Regions from separate parts of the Pandoraea faecigallinarum genome, predicted to be linked through region 2. Evidence: predicted binding sites of a transcription regulator. Region 2 holds the regulator's gene; the other holds the start of a gene.

Region 1 (6,934 bases), 930 kb from region 2:
CACTCTTCGAAGCCCGGATCGCCCGGGCGCATCGTGCAGACGGCGCCTTCGGCTTCCGGCATCGGTTGCGCCAGCGGCGAGGTCGGCTCGGCCGAGAACCCGCCCGACACACCGCCCGAGCTCGGCACCGCGTTCAGCGCACCGTGGCTCACCGTCGACTTCTCGACGTGCGTGGCGGCCATCGTACGGAGGTAGTACGTGGTCTTGAGCGCACGCGTCCATGCCAGCTTGTACGTCTCGTCGAGTTTCTTGCCCGAGGCGCCCGCCATATAGATATTGAGCGACTGCGCCTGGTCGATCCATTTCTGACGGCGCGACGCTGCCTCGACCAGCCACTTCGGCTCGACTTCGAACGCCGTGGCGTAGATCTCGCGCAGGTCGGCCGGCACGCGGTCGATACGGGCGAGCGAACCGTCGAAGTATTTCAGGTCGGCGACCATCACTTCGTCCCACAGACCGCGGGCCTTCAGGTCTCGGACGAGGTACTCGTTGACCACCGTGAATTCGCCCGAGAGGTTCGACTTCACGTACAGGTTCTGGAACGTCGGCTCGATACAGGCCGACACACCGATGATGTTCGAGATGGTCGCAGTCGGCGCGATCGCCACGCAGTTCGAGTTGCGCATGCCGTGCGAGGCGATGTGCTTGCGCAGGCTGTCCCAGTCGAGCGTGCTCGACAGATCGACGTCGACGTACCCGCCGCGCTCTTCCATCAGCAGCTTGAGCGAATCTTGCGGCAAGATGCCACGGTCCCACAGCGAGCCCTTGTACGACGAGTACTGACCGCGCTCCTTGGCCAGCTCGGTCGACGCCCAGTAAGCGTAGTAGCAAACCGCTTCCATCGAACGGTCGGCGAATTCGACGGCAGCGTTCGAAGCGTACGGCGTGCGCAGCAGGTGCAGACAGTCCTGGAAGCCCATGATGCCCATGCCCACCGGACGGTGATGCAGGTTCGAATTGCGTGCCTTCGCCACCGCGTAGTAGTTGATGTCGATGACGTTGTCGAGCATGCGCATCGCCACACGAATGGTGCGTTGCAGCTTCTCGTGATCCAGCTCGTAGCCGTTTGCCGTCTGCTTCATGTGAGCCACGAGGTTCACCGAGCCGAGATTACACACGGCAATTTCCGTCTCGCTGGTGTTCAGCGTGATTTCCGTGCACAGGTTCGACGAGTGCACCACGCCCACGTGCTGCTGCGGCGAGCGGATGTTGCACGGATCCTTGAACGTGATCCACGGATGGCCGGTCTCGAACAGCATGCCCAGCATCTTGCGCCACAGCGCTTGCGCCGGCACCTTCTTGAACAGCTTGATCTCGCCGCGCGCGGCCTTGTCTTCGTATGCCGTGTAAGCCTGTTCGAAGGCCTTGCCGAACTTGTCGTGCAGGTCCGGGCAGGTCGAGGGCGAGAACAGCGTCCATTCGCCGCCTTCCATCACGCGCTTCATGAACAGGTCGGGAATCCAGTTCGCCGTGTTCATGTCGTGCGTGCGGCGACGGTCGTCGCCCGTGTTCTTGCGCAGCTCCAGGAACTCTTCGATATCCAGGTGCCACGTTTCCAGGTACGCGCACACGGCGCCCTTGCGCTTGCCGCCCTGGTTCACGGCCACGGCCGTGTCGTTGACCACCTTCAGGAACGGGACCACCCCCTGGCTCTTGCCGTTCGTGCCCTTGATGTGCGAGCCGAGCGCGCGAACCTGCGTCCAGTCGTTACCCAGGCCGCCGGCGAACTTCGAGAGGAGGGCGTTTTCCTTGAGCGCTTCGTAAATGCCTTCCAGATCGTCCGAGACGGTCGTCAGGTAGCACGACGAGAGCTGCGAGCGGCGCGTACCCGAGTTGAACAGCGTCGGCGTGGAGCTCATGAAGTCGAAGCTCGACAGGATCTGATAGAACTCGATCGCGCGCGCTTCGCGCTCGACTTCGTTCAGCGCCAGACCCATTGCCACTCGCATATAGAACGCCTGCGGCATTTCGATGCGATGGCTTTCGATATGCAGGAAGTAGCGGTCGTACAGCGTCTGCAAGCCGAGGTAGTTGAATTGCAGGTCGCGGTTCGCATCGAGTGCGGCAGCCAGCCTGCCCAGATCGTACGAGAGCAGTTGCTCGTCGAGCAGTTCGGCTTCGACACCCTGCTTGATGAAGCGCGGGAAGTATTCGATGTAACGCGCGGCCATCTCGGCCTGCGGCACTTCTTCGCCGAGGATTTCGCGGCGGATCGTGTGCATCAGAATGCGCGCGGTGACCTGACTGTAGGCCGGTTCCTTTTCGATGAGGGTGCGCGAGGCGAGGATCGCCGAATCGTAGACCTGCGACAGCGGCACGCCGTCGTACAGGTTCTTGATGGTTTCGGTCAGGATCGGCTCGGGCGAGACTTCATCGCCGAGGTTCTCGCAGGCGGCCTTCACCACGTTACGCAGCGCCGCCATGTCGAGCGGACGCGTCACACCGTTGTCGGTGACATGCAGCACCGGGGTGTCGGGCGTTGCCGCCTCTTGCGTGGTCTCGACCGCATGCGCACGCTCCTGCGAACGCTTTTCGCGATACAGCACGTAGGCGCGGGCCACGTTGTGTTCGCCTTCGCGCATGAGCGCGAGTTCGACCTGATCCTGAATGTCTTCGATGTGGAACGTACCGCCGTTCGGGCGGCTGCGCACCAGTGCGCGCACGACGTTCTGCGTCAACTGTTCCACGAGCTCGCGTACGCGGGCCGACGCCGCACCCTGACCGCCGTTCACGGCGAGGAATGCCTTGGTCACGGCGATCGCGATCTTCGACGGCTCGAAACCCACCACCGCGCCGTTGCGTCGAATCACTTTGAAGTCGGCGTTGGTGGCCGGCTCGAATGCGCCCGTCGTCTGGGGCGCCGACGCACCCGTGCCACTGCCGGCGTTCGCGGCGGGCGTCGGGTTCGGGCGGGTGAGGTTTTCGTTAGTCTGCATGTAAAAACTCCCGTTCCAATGAGATGGTGCTGTTAGCGCACTTCCACCAGCGAATACGAAGTACCGAGTCGGCAAAAAGTGCGCCCTGGGGGCGCCGATGGAGCGAAGTGCTGAACACCGCACGACCGACGGACGGCCAAGGGTTCGAGGTGTCCGCTGCACGGCTTTGCTGCTGTACCGCCCCACAAAACGCCGCGGGGCAAGCACGGTATTGATGGATCTTGCTTCCCATCACTGACCACTATATGTAGTGGTCGGTGGCCGGATTGGCACTAAGTATAGTGGAGATGACGCACTCCGCAAAATCAAAAATTTGTGTCCCGGGAAGGCCCGCGCCGTCTTCGTGTCAAGCAAAACCTGCCCTTCGGTGAGGGTTAATCGTTTGCCTGAAACGGCAACGTTTCGGGTTCCAACGCGGCCATCCGGCGCAACCGCTGCCACTCGAAATGCGGCCCCGGGTCCGTCTTCCGGCCCGGTGCTATATCGGCATGCCCGGCCACGGCTTGAATCGGATAATGCTCACGCAACACGCGCGTGAGCGCCGCCAGCGTGACGTACTGCGCCGCGGTAAACGGCAGGTCGTCGGTGCCTTCCATTTCAACGCCGATCGAAAAATCGTTACAGCGCGTGCGCCCCTCGAAGGACGACGCGCCCGCATGCCAGGCCCGCGCATCGCACGACACGAACTGTTGCAACGCACCATCTCGCCGCACCAGAAAATGCGAGGAGACGTGCACGCCGCGAATCTCATCGAAAAACGGATGCGCATCGTGATCGAGACGGTTCTGGAAGAACGCGGGAATCTCATTGCCGCCGAACTGCCCTGGCGGCAACGAGATGTTGTGCACGACGAGCAGACCGACCGGCATGCCCTGCGGGCGAGCGTCGAAATTCGGCGACGGCAGACGCTCGGCTTCCCGTACCCAACCTTCGGGATCGAGCGTGAAGACCGGCAGCGGATCCGGCGCGTTCATGCGCCACCTCGCGCAGGCAACGCGCTTGCGCCGTATCCGGTCAACAGGCAGCACGAGCGGAGCAAAACATTAGGGGACGCAGATGACTGGGGCATGACGGGCACAGCGAACTCCCGTAGAGCGAGGGGTGGCATTGTAGCCCACTTGGCGTGACGTCGCCGGTGACCGGCCCGGTGCGCGGACCGTCCGGCAAGTCGACATACGACCAGTGTCACGTGGGGCATCGTCTGAAACAAGCCAAAAAAATAAAAGGAGAATTCCCAAAGAAGAAGCCTCTCGCCGTTCCTGGCCGAGAGGCTTCCGTGGGCGTGTCCACGCCCGGGGATGGCGCCGCTGTCGTGCCGTGCATCGCCTGCAAGGCACGCACACCATCCCGCGCCGCTCACAGGGGCGGCGCCAATGGCCGTTGCCGGCCGGTAAAACCCTCTCCCGCACTGACCCCGAGGTCGTCCCCGATCACGGGAACGCCGGGATCGCCGCCTCGACCCCTTCCATATGGGCCTCGGGGTGGTGTTCCTTGAGCATGTCGCGAATCTCGTCGACGCGGCTCTCGCGCACGTCCACCATCAGCAGGATCATGCCGCGCTCCATCGGTTCACGAAACGCCTTGAGCCGCGAGTTCGGTACCGAGACGCCGATCATGCTCGACACCCAGGCGCCGAACAGCGCGCCGAGCGGTGCGGTCACGATCATCAGTTCCCACTGGGGACGCGTGCCCACGATGGGGAAAAACGCGGCGACCGCACCGACCGCCAGACCACAGAAGCCGCCGATCACGAGCCCGGCTTCTGCGCCGTGCACGATATCGGAAGTCTGTAGCAGGTTAGCCTCGTGCAGTCCCTCCAGATCCATTTCGTCACGTGCCATGAAGTGGATGTGACGCTCCTCGATACGGGCGAGCAACAAGTCGCTCATCGTGCGCTGGGCACTGGCCAGATCGGGAAGAAGGAAATACATCCGTCTGCGCATTAGCATATTGCGCCCTCCTGTCGTCACGCCCTTTCGTTGTCGTTCTTATAGGCGAGGTCGGTAACTGTGTTTTAGTGCATGCGGCAGTCATGCGCAAGCCGCCGCGCCCGTTTGGGCGCCGGGCGCAAACCACGCAGTCGATGACGGTAGACGAGGAAGATGCGCGATGAGGCACGGCGAGATGCCAACGCTGCGCGGGCGAGCCGCGCAACGGGACTCAGACGCGGTGTTCGCGCGCCGCGTACGCCTCGCGATGCGCGGCGCTGCAAAAATGCTTACCGCCCGCACCGGCGACGGACTCGCTCTCGGGCAGATAGGTGTCGCATTCGCTGCATCGCACCATGCACTCGGCGGGCGGCAGCGACTGACGCGCCGCGGTGCGGCCATCGCCGCCGGGCGACGTGCGCATGCGTTCATTGTGTTCCGGGCGCCCGGCATTGCGCTTGCGCTCGTTGTGACGCATCCACCACGTCCCGGCAATCAAGAGCAACAGTAACAGCAGGATATTGCGCATCGCGCTTCAAGTCTCCGTCATGCGATGCAGCACCACCTCAAGCACGAAGCGAGAACCGACATACGCCAGCAACAGCGCCACGAACGACGCCAGAACCCAACGCAGCGCGACCTTGCCGCGCCACCCGTAAAAATGCCGGCCGAGCAGCACCGCGCCGAACATCAGCCACGACACCACGGCGAACACGGTCTTGTGATCGATACGTACTGCGCGCCCGAAAAGCGCCTCGGAGAACATCACGCCCGAGATCAGCGTGAGCGTGAGCAGCACGAAGCCGGCGCCGATGAGGCGGAACAGCAATTTCTCCATCGTGAGCAGCGGCGGCAGCGTCTCGAGCCAGCGCGACAGCCAGCCTGTCGCCTCGCTGCTGCGCGACGGATGCAGTTGGCGCTCGGCATAGATCATCAGCAAAGCGTGCAGCGCCGCCAGCGCGAACAATCCATAGGCCATGTTGGCGATGATGAAATGCGCCTTGAAAATCGGATCGGCCGCAAAGCCGAGAATGCGCACGTCCGGAAAAACCATGGGCAGCACACAGGCGACGGCGGCCACGGGTGTGACCATCAGCCGCAGGCTGTCGAGCGGAAAGAAGAAGCTTTCGATCCAGTAGATGCCGACCGAGAGCCACAACATGGCCGAGAGCATGTATGCGAAACCGAAGTGCATGCTCTGCGCGCGGAAGATGGTCTGATGCAGCAGCACCCCATGCAACACGAGCACGACGAACAGCGAAAGCTGCATCGGCCAGCGCGAGGGCGTGCCTGCGACAGGCGCAGGCGCGATCTGCCCGCCCGCGAGAGCGAGCGCGGCGTCGCGCCGGTAACCGTGCCACGAGCAAACCGCCAGCCCGGCGTAGAGGATGGCGGTCAGCGCATACAGTAAAATAGTCATGTTTGAAGTTTACACCAGCCCAAGAGGGGCGCGCTGCCGTGCTTGTCACCACCGTCAACAGCCCATGAGACGGCAGGGAGGCGGGCAAACAAGGCCGCTGCGGGTCTTACAGGATACGTTTCATGCTCGACAATCTCACTACGCGGCTTGCCAAAGTCGTCAAGACGCTGCGCGGCGAAGCCCGGCTGACCGAGGCCAACACGCAGGAAATGCTGCGCGAAGTGCGCCTCGCCCTGCTCGAGGCCGACGTCGCGCTGCCGGTGGTGCGCGATTTCATCGCCAAAGTGAAGGAAAAGGCCCTCGGTGAGGAAGTCATTTCCAGCCTTTCGCCGGGTCAGGCCCTCGTCGGCGTGGTGCAGCGCGAGCTCACTGCCCTCATGGGCGGCGATTACGAAGGCCGCGCCGCCGAACTCAATCTGGCTACGACCCCGCCCGCCATCATTCTGATGGCCGGTTTGCAGGGCGCGGGCAAGACGACCACCGTCGGTAAGCTCGCCAAACTGCTGCGTGCCCAGAAGAAGAAAGTACTCACGGTTTCCACCGACGTCTACCGTCCCGCCGCTATCGCCCAGCTGGAGACGGTCACGAAGCAGGTCGATGCCGACTTCTTCCCGTCCCAACCCGATCAGAAGCCGGTCGACATCGCGCGT
Region 2 (6,934 bases):
CTCGACGATGTCGCCGCATCGACGCTGACGTGTGCCGGGCTGACTGCGTGGTTCGCACTGTTCGGCACGGGGCGAAAACTGCGGCCCGAAGAAACGGTGCTGTCCATCGGGACGGGCGGCGTGGCATTGTTCGGCGCGCAACTGGCCCTCGCCCACGGGGCGAAGGCCATCGTCGTGAGTGGCAGCGAGGCGAAGCTGGCCCGGGCAGCGGCGCTCGGCGTCACGCATGGTGTCCTACGGCAGGGAGGTTGGTCGGAGGCGGTTCGCCGGCTCACGCAGGACCGCGGGGTGGAGCAGGTGCTGGAACTGGCGGGCGGCGACATGCGCGAGAGCATGGCGGCGCTGGCCGCGGGCGGCAAAGTGTCCGTGATCGGCACGCTGGGCGGGGACACGCTGCAGTTGCCGGTGTATTCGATGTTGCTCAAGCGCGCGCACGTCCAGGGAATTGGGGTCGGACACCGGCAGGGGCTGGAGACGCTCGTGTCGAGCATCGACCGCCACGGGATCGTACCGGTCGTGGATGCCGTCTACGAATTCGCCGACTTCGGGCAGGCGCTGGCGCACCTGCGCCGCGGGGCGTTCGGCAAGGTGGTGGTACGTGTATCGAGCGCTTCGGGGCCGGTTGCCTAACGCCGCAACCTCGCATAAACTGTCGACGCCACAAACCCCGCGTGACTGGCGATTAGGGTGCACAGCCTTGTGTGCCCGAGGTGGAGCAACCCACCGGGAAGCGCCGGGGTCTTATTTGCCGTTCGCCTGGGCAGCCGTGATGGTTGGTGCTGCCCTGTCTATCGTCTTCCGAAGCACAAAGGAAGACGCGCCGCAGCATCCCCTCCCGGAAAACCTGTTCAATTCAACGGAAACGCCATGTTCGACAAATCGAAATCTACCGTTGCCTCCGTCGATCCCGACGTCTGGGCCGCGATTCAGAAAGAAAACCAGCGTCAGGAAGACCACATCGAACTGATCGCCTCGGAAAACTACACCAGCCCGGCCGTGATGGAAGCGCAGGGTTCGCAGTTGACCAACAAATACGCGGAAGGTTATCCAGGCAAGCGTTACTACGGCGGTTGCGAGTATGTCGACGTCGTCGAACAACTGGCGATCGATCGCGTGAAGGCTCTGTTCGGCGCGGAAGCCGCCAACGTACAGCCGAACTCCGGCTCGCAGGCCAACCAGGGCGTGTATTTCGCCATGCTCAAGCCGGGCGACACGATCATGGGCATGAGCCTTGCGCACGGCGGTCACCTCACGCACGGCTCGCCGGTCAATATGTCGGGCAAGTGGTTCAACGTGGTGAGCTATGGTCTGAACGAAGCCGAAGACATCGATTACGACGCGGCGCAGAAGCTGGCGGAGCAACACAAGCCGAAGATGATCGTGGCAGGCGCCTCGGCCTTCGCGCTGAAGATCGATTTCGAACGCATGGCAAAGATCGCCAGGTCGGTCGGCGCCTATTTCATGGTCGACATGGCGCACTACGCCGGTCTGATCGCCGCCGGCGTGTACCCGAACCCGGTCCCGCACGCCGACTTCGTCACCACGACCACGCACAAGAGCCTGCGCGGCCCGCGCGGTGGCGTGATTCTGATGAAGGCGGAATTCGAGAAGGCCATCAACTCGGCCATTTTCCCCGGTATCCAGGGCGGTCCGCTCATGCACGTGATCGCCGGTAAGGCCGTCGCGTTCAAGGAAGCCGCCACGCCGGAATTCAAGCAATACCAGCAGCAAGTCGCCAAGAACGCACGCGTGATGGCGGAAACGCTGGTCAAGCGCGGTCTGCGCATCGTGTCGGGCCGCACCGAGTCGCACGTGATGCTCGTGGACCTGCGTGCAAAGAACATCACCGGCAAGGCTGCGGAAGCCGCGCTGGGCGAAGCCCACATTACCGTCAACAAGAACGCGATTCCGAACGATCCGGAAAAGCCGTTCGTGACGAGCGGTGTGCGTCTGGGTTCGCCTGCCATGACCACGCGTGGTTTCAAGGAAGCCGAAGCCGAACTGGTCGGCAACCTGATCGCCGACGTGCTGGACAACCCGGAAGACGCCGAAAACCTGGCCCGCGTGCGCGCACAAGTGGCCGAGTTGACCAAGCGTTTCCCGGTCTACGGCTAAGCCACAGGCGTCGCACGCATGCGCTGCCCGTTCTGCCGGCACGACGACACGCAAGTCATCGACTCGCGTGAAGCGGAAGACGGCGCTGCCATTCGGCGGCGCCGGAAATGCCCGTCGTGCGACAAGCGTTTCACCACGTACGAGCGTGTCGAGCTTGCGATGCCGGTCGTCGTCAAGAAAGACGGCAGCCGCGCCGAGTACGACCGCGCGAAAGTCCGTGCCAGCATGCAGTTGGCGATTCGCAAGCGTCCCGTAAGCGCCGAGGCCATGGATGCCGCAATCGCGCGTATCGAGTACAAGCTGCTGGCCGGCGCGGAGCGTGAAGTGATCAGCCAGCGCATTGGCGAACTGGTGATGCGGGAGTTGAAACGCCTGGACAAGATCGCTTACATCCGGTTTGCATCGGTCTACCGAAGCTTCGAGGACATTGCGGAGTTCCGCGACGTGCTCGAGGAGATCGACAGCACCGACATCAAGCCCAGGCGCAAACCGGGGGCATGAGGCCGAGCGGGGTATGCGTGCCCAATGACGACCGCACGCGCGACGCGGGCTGAAAAGCCAGCGCAAGCGCGAGAGTGACGGAAAACCCGTCGTGCCCGAAAGGGTACGGCGGGTTTTTTCATGGCTGCGCGAAACGTAAGGAACGGGCGTCGGCCGAGCGGCAAACGTCACGATTTCGAGGGTGGGATGTGACTGAAAGGCGACCGTACGCCGTTGTGCCCGCGCTGAACGCAATGACACTTTTGGGTTATTGAGACGGGTTATAAATGTTATTTTGGGAATATTCTAATAATTATTGGGATTTAATAATGAGAATGATCCTAATTTTAAAAGTTGATGTAATTATGGGGTAAATACTAAAAATTAATCGGTTTTGTCGGGGTTCGATGGTTCCTCTCTAGAATTCGCGGTCTCGATGGCGGTGGCGTCGCTGCTATCGGGACGAGGGCGGTATGGATTGCCGCTGATTGTGAATTGAATAGGGATCAGACGAATGCAGGCGAAATTGATAAAGGCGAAAACGTTTCATCGGTCGAAAATTTACGTGGCAGTGGCCACGGTGGTGGCAGCCATGGGGTTGCCGGCGCAAGCGGCGGTCCCTCTAGGCGAGATGGCCGAAGCCGCTTCATGGATTGAAAAGCGGGACGACGTCGTCAGTGCCCTGAGCGAGCGGTTGACGCAAGTGGGTGTCGAATTCGGCAAGAAGAATGAAATTTACGAGAATTTGTCCGCGGTGAAATCAATGAATTCGGACATTCTGTCGGATCTCCGAAGTACTGCCGTTGCGGCGGATATTGATAAAAAACTCCGGGAGTATTCCGAGAAAATCAAATCTGCAATTCTTGTTGTCGGCGTCTCGGGAGAGGAAGGCGAAGTTCAGCCGTGGATGAAAAATCTGCGTAAAGAAGATCTCGAAAGAACCAACAGGGAATTGAATAGTGTATTGACCGCGTCCGCACAGGAAAAGGCGGCCAAACAGGAAGCGCTGACCCGGTTTCTCGACGATCGTTCGGCATACGACCGCGTACGGGCGGAAGCGCTCGCGTTGAGTGAACAGATGCACGGGTTGCGCACCCGGGTCGAACGTTTGCGTCAGGTCGACGAAACAACGTTCAACCGGATGGCGAACACCCACGAGCTCGTTTCCCCGGCGCAGCCCGACCCGGTAAAGTTGACCGCCCTGTCGTGGCGCGACGAGAACCTGTTCAACAACGACTTCGATACCGGATACCCGGCAGGCGGGGATGTTCTCGGCAAGGACACGGTACTGGAACTGACGGCCCGCTCGGGACCGTGGTCCGAGGCGATGAAGGACGCCACCGATGGGGCTCGCGACGTGGGCACGATCCGTGCAACAGCGCAATCCAGGCACGTTGTGGGCGTCGCCGGCGGCACGCTGAACGTTCACCACGCGCTCGAAGCCGAGACCGCCGCCCTGGCCGTGCCGCAGGCACAGACGGGGATCACGGTGGCGGTGGGCACGAACGGCGTGCTCAATTTCGTGGCGAACGGCAAGGGCATCGACGGCGAGCCGGGCCATGTCGCGCTGATCGCCGGGCGAGGCGCCGATGCGCTTCAGGTAATCGACGGTGATCGCCCGGTGACGAGCGTTTCCGGTGACGCCCCGTCTACCGCCACTTCGGAAGGCGACGCCGGGCGCGGCAACGCCGGGAAGATCGTCTTCAACGCCAACACCACCGCCGGCAATGCCAGCATTCTGGTGTCTGACGGCGGGCAAGTCCGCTTCGAAAAGGGTGCCGATGCGGGCGCCAGTACGATCCTGGTGGACGACGGCAGCGCCCATTTCGAAGGCGCGAGTGCCGGTCGCGCAACGATCCGGAACTCGGACGAGTTGACGGCGAACGGCGCTTTCATGGGATCGAGCCGGATCGCCAACTACGAGGGCGGCAGCGTCGCGTTTTCGGACTCGCACCTCGAAAACATGGAAATGACGAACACGGGACACGCGGAGTTCTTCAACGTGCGGGGCGGCAATGCGCGCGTGGTGAATGGCGGCGACGCCAATCTGCGTATTCTCGACGCCGATCTCGACGACATGAGCCTCATCAACATGAGCGAGGCGACCATCGCCCGGTCGCGCGCCGGGAACGCGCGTATCGAGAACAGCGTGGACGGGGAACTGGCGTTTCTCGATACGGCGCTCGAAGGCGTCCACCTCACCAACAAGGGCCATGTGGCCTTCGCGGGGAAGACCACGGCACAAGATGCGCGCATCGCGCTCGAGGACGGGGCACTCGATGTCTCCATGGTCGGGGCGTCGCCCGAAGGGAACGCGCCGCAGCGCAAGATCGCCATCGGCTCGCTGACCGGGCGCGGCGATCTGGTCACGGGCGAGACGGAGGTGACGTTAGGCGCACTGGGCAGCGACGATGTTTTCGACGGCCGCATTCTCGCGTCGCCGGAATTGCAGGACGAGAGTGCGGGCAAGAAGCGCATGACCTCGCGCACCCCGGACGTGGCGCCGACGATCGAACCGGAGATGGCGCAATCGCCGGCGGCCAAGGGCTCGCGCCTTGTCAAGGTCGGCACCGGCAATTTGACGCTCACGGGCGACCAAAGCGGCCTGGCTTCCCTCGATGTGCAGGGCGGCAAGCTGACCGCGGCGCATGAAAACGCCCTGGGCTCGGGCACGGTGACGATCGGCAAGCAGGGAGCCGTTGCGCTGGCGAAGCCTGTCGCAGGCGTCGGACACATCGACAATGCCGGTCAGATCGATCTGGGGACGAACAAGCTCGCCGTCGCCACCTACACGTCGAAGCCCGGTGCGACGATCCGCTCGCGCGTGGCGAAAGTCGACGGCAATGTGTCGGGCGGGGCCATCGAAGTGGCGCAAGACAGCGATTTCACCCACACGGAGATCAATGTCGCCGTGGCGCACGACGTCGTTCTGGCCGACGTGCAGGACAAGCTCGGTGTGGTGAGCGTTGCCAAAGGAAAGACGGCAACGCTCGGCAAGGTGACGGTCGGCAGCATCACGGTGGACAAGGGGCCGGATCCCGTCGATCCGACCGACCCGACCGATCCGACCGACCCGACCGACCCGACCGACCCGACTGGCCCCGGCACGAAGGATCCGGTCAAACCGTCGGACCCGGACACCACGCCTACCGTCGATCCGGCCACGACGAACCCGACCGGTGTCGTCACCGCGCGGAACGTCGTGCAGTATCTGGCCGCCGATGGAGCCTACCGCGCGAACGAACGCGCCGTGCTCGGCTCGGTCAACGGCATCACCGTGGGCGATCTGACCTCCGGCAGGGTCGGCGGCGCGGTGCTCTCGGAAATGGCGTTGCAAACGGCGGGTTCGGACGAGCAACGCCGTGCCGCCAGCCTGCTGTCGGGCGAATCGCTGTTGAACAACGCAACGGCCGCACAGGGCGCGAACACGGCGTTCCAACGTGGCATGCAGGCGCGCATGCTCGCGGGCGGCGCGATGTTCGACGACAAGACCGCCAATGGCGCGAGCGCCGACGGCCGGGGTATTGCGGGATGGGCGTCTTTCGCCGGTGGCAACACGAGCCAGCGGGGCAACGCACTGTCGTTCGACGTTCGCGGTATCGATGGCGCAATCGGTGTGGACAAACGCATCGGCAACGACACGGTCGTGGGCGTTTCGTTGGGCATGGGCAACCAGCGCTCGAAGGCCGAAGGCCTGCCGGGCGAATCGAAGATCAACAGCGTCAGCGTGGGGCTGTACGGCTCGCACCTGAACGACGCCAACGTGTTCGTCGGCGGCGGTCTGTCGTACACGAATCATCGCCTGACCACCGAGCGCACGGTGGCCGCACGCAGCGTGTCCTCACGTCTGTCCGGCAAGACGGGCGGCAACACGTTCGGCGCGTTTGGCGAGATCGGCAAGCGTTTCGATGTCGCCGGGTTCAACGTCGATCCGTCGATCGGCATGCGCGTTGCGTCGACCCGCCTGAACGCGTTCGACGAGACGAATCGTGATGGTGGCACCGCTAACGGCGGGAACGACGGCCTGAAAGTCGGTGCCCAGTCGCAAACGTCGGCACGCAGTGTGCTGGGCGTGCGCCTCTCGCGCGATGTATTCGAGTTCGAGGGCGGCAAGCTCACGCCGTCGCTGCGCCTGGCCTACGAGCATGAGTTCGGCAGCACGCAAAGTCGCCTGACCAACACGATCTACGGCGCACCGCGCGCCTTCGACGTGAAGGGAGCCAAGCTGGGCCGCGAAGTCTTCACGGCCAATCTGGGCGTCGATCTCCAGATCAGGAAGCGACTCGACGTGCATGTCGGCGGCAACGTCAGCGTGCGAAAGGGAGAAAGCGCTCTGGCG

Evidence for each region. Region 2 encodes NrdR, which represses ribonucleotide reductase genes. Its sites were predicted from a motif close to CACNANATNTNGTG; they were not measured.
Region 1: AB870_RS19920 (ribonucleoside-diphosphate reductase subunit alpha) is a predicted target of NrdR. The motif match lies at 3,176-3,189, and genes of this name have one in related genera.

What each region holds. Positions count from the first base shown of each region.
Region 1 covers NZ_CP011807.3:4,531,301-4,538,234, forward strand. Annotated here, with positions in the region: gene AB870_RS19920 (ribonucleoside-diphosphate reductase subunit alpha) at 1-2,936, opposite strand, end outside; gene ampD (1,6-anhydro-N-acetylmuramyl-L-alanine amidase AmpD) at 3,311-3,910, opposite strand; gene AB870_RS19930 (DUF1269 domain-containing protein) at 4,367-4,879, opposite strand; gene AB870_RS19935 (PP0621 family protein) at 5,097-5,393, opposite strand; gene AB870_RS19940 (cytochrome C assembly family protein) at 5,400-6,284, opposite strand; gene ffh (signal recognition particle protein) at 6,407-6,934, shown strand, end outside.
Region 2 covers NZ_CP011807.3:3,604,056-3,610,989, reverse strand. Annotated here, with positions in the region: gene AB870_RS15750 (zinc-dependent alcohol dehydrogenase family protein) at 1-630, shown strand, start outside; ZMP/ZTP riboswitch at 662-769, shown strand; gene glyA (serine hydroxymethyltransferase) at 868-2,115, shown strand; gene nrdR (transcriptional regulator NrdR) at 2,134-2,616, shown strand; gene AB870_RS15735 (autotransporter family protein) at 3,560-6,934, shown strand, end outside.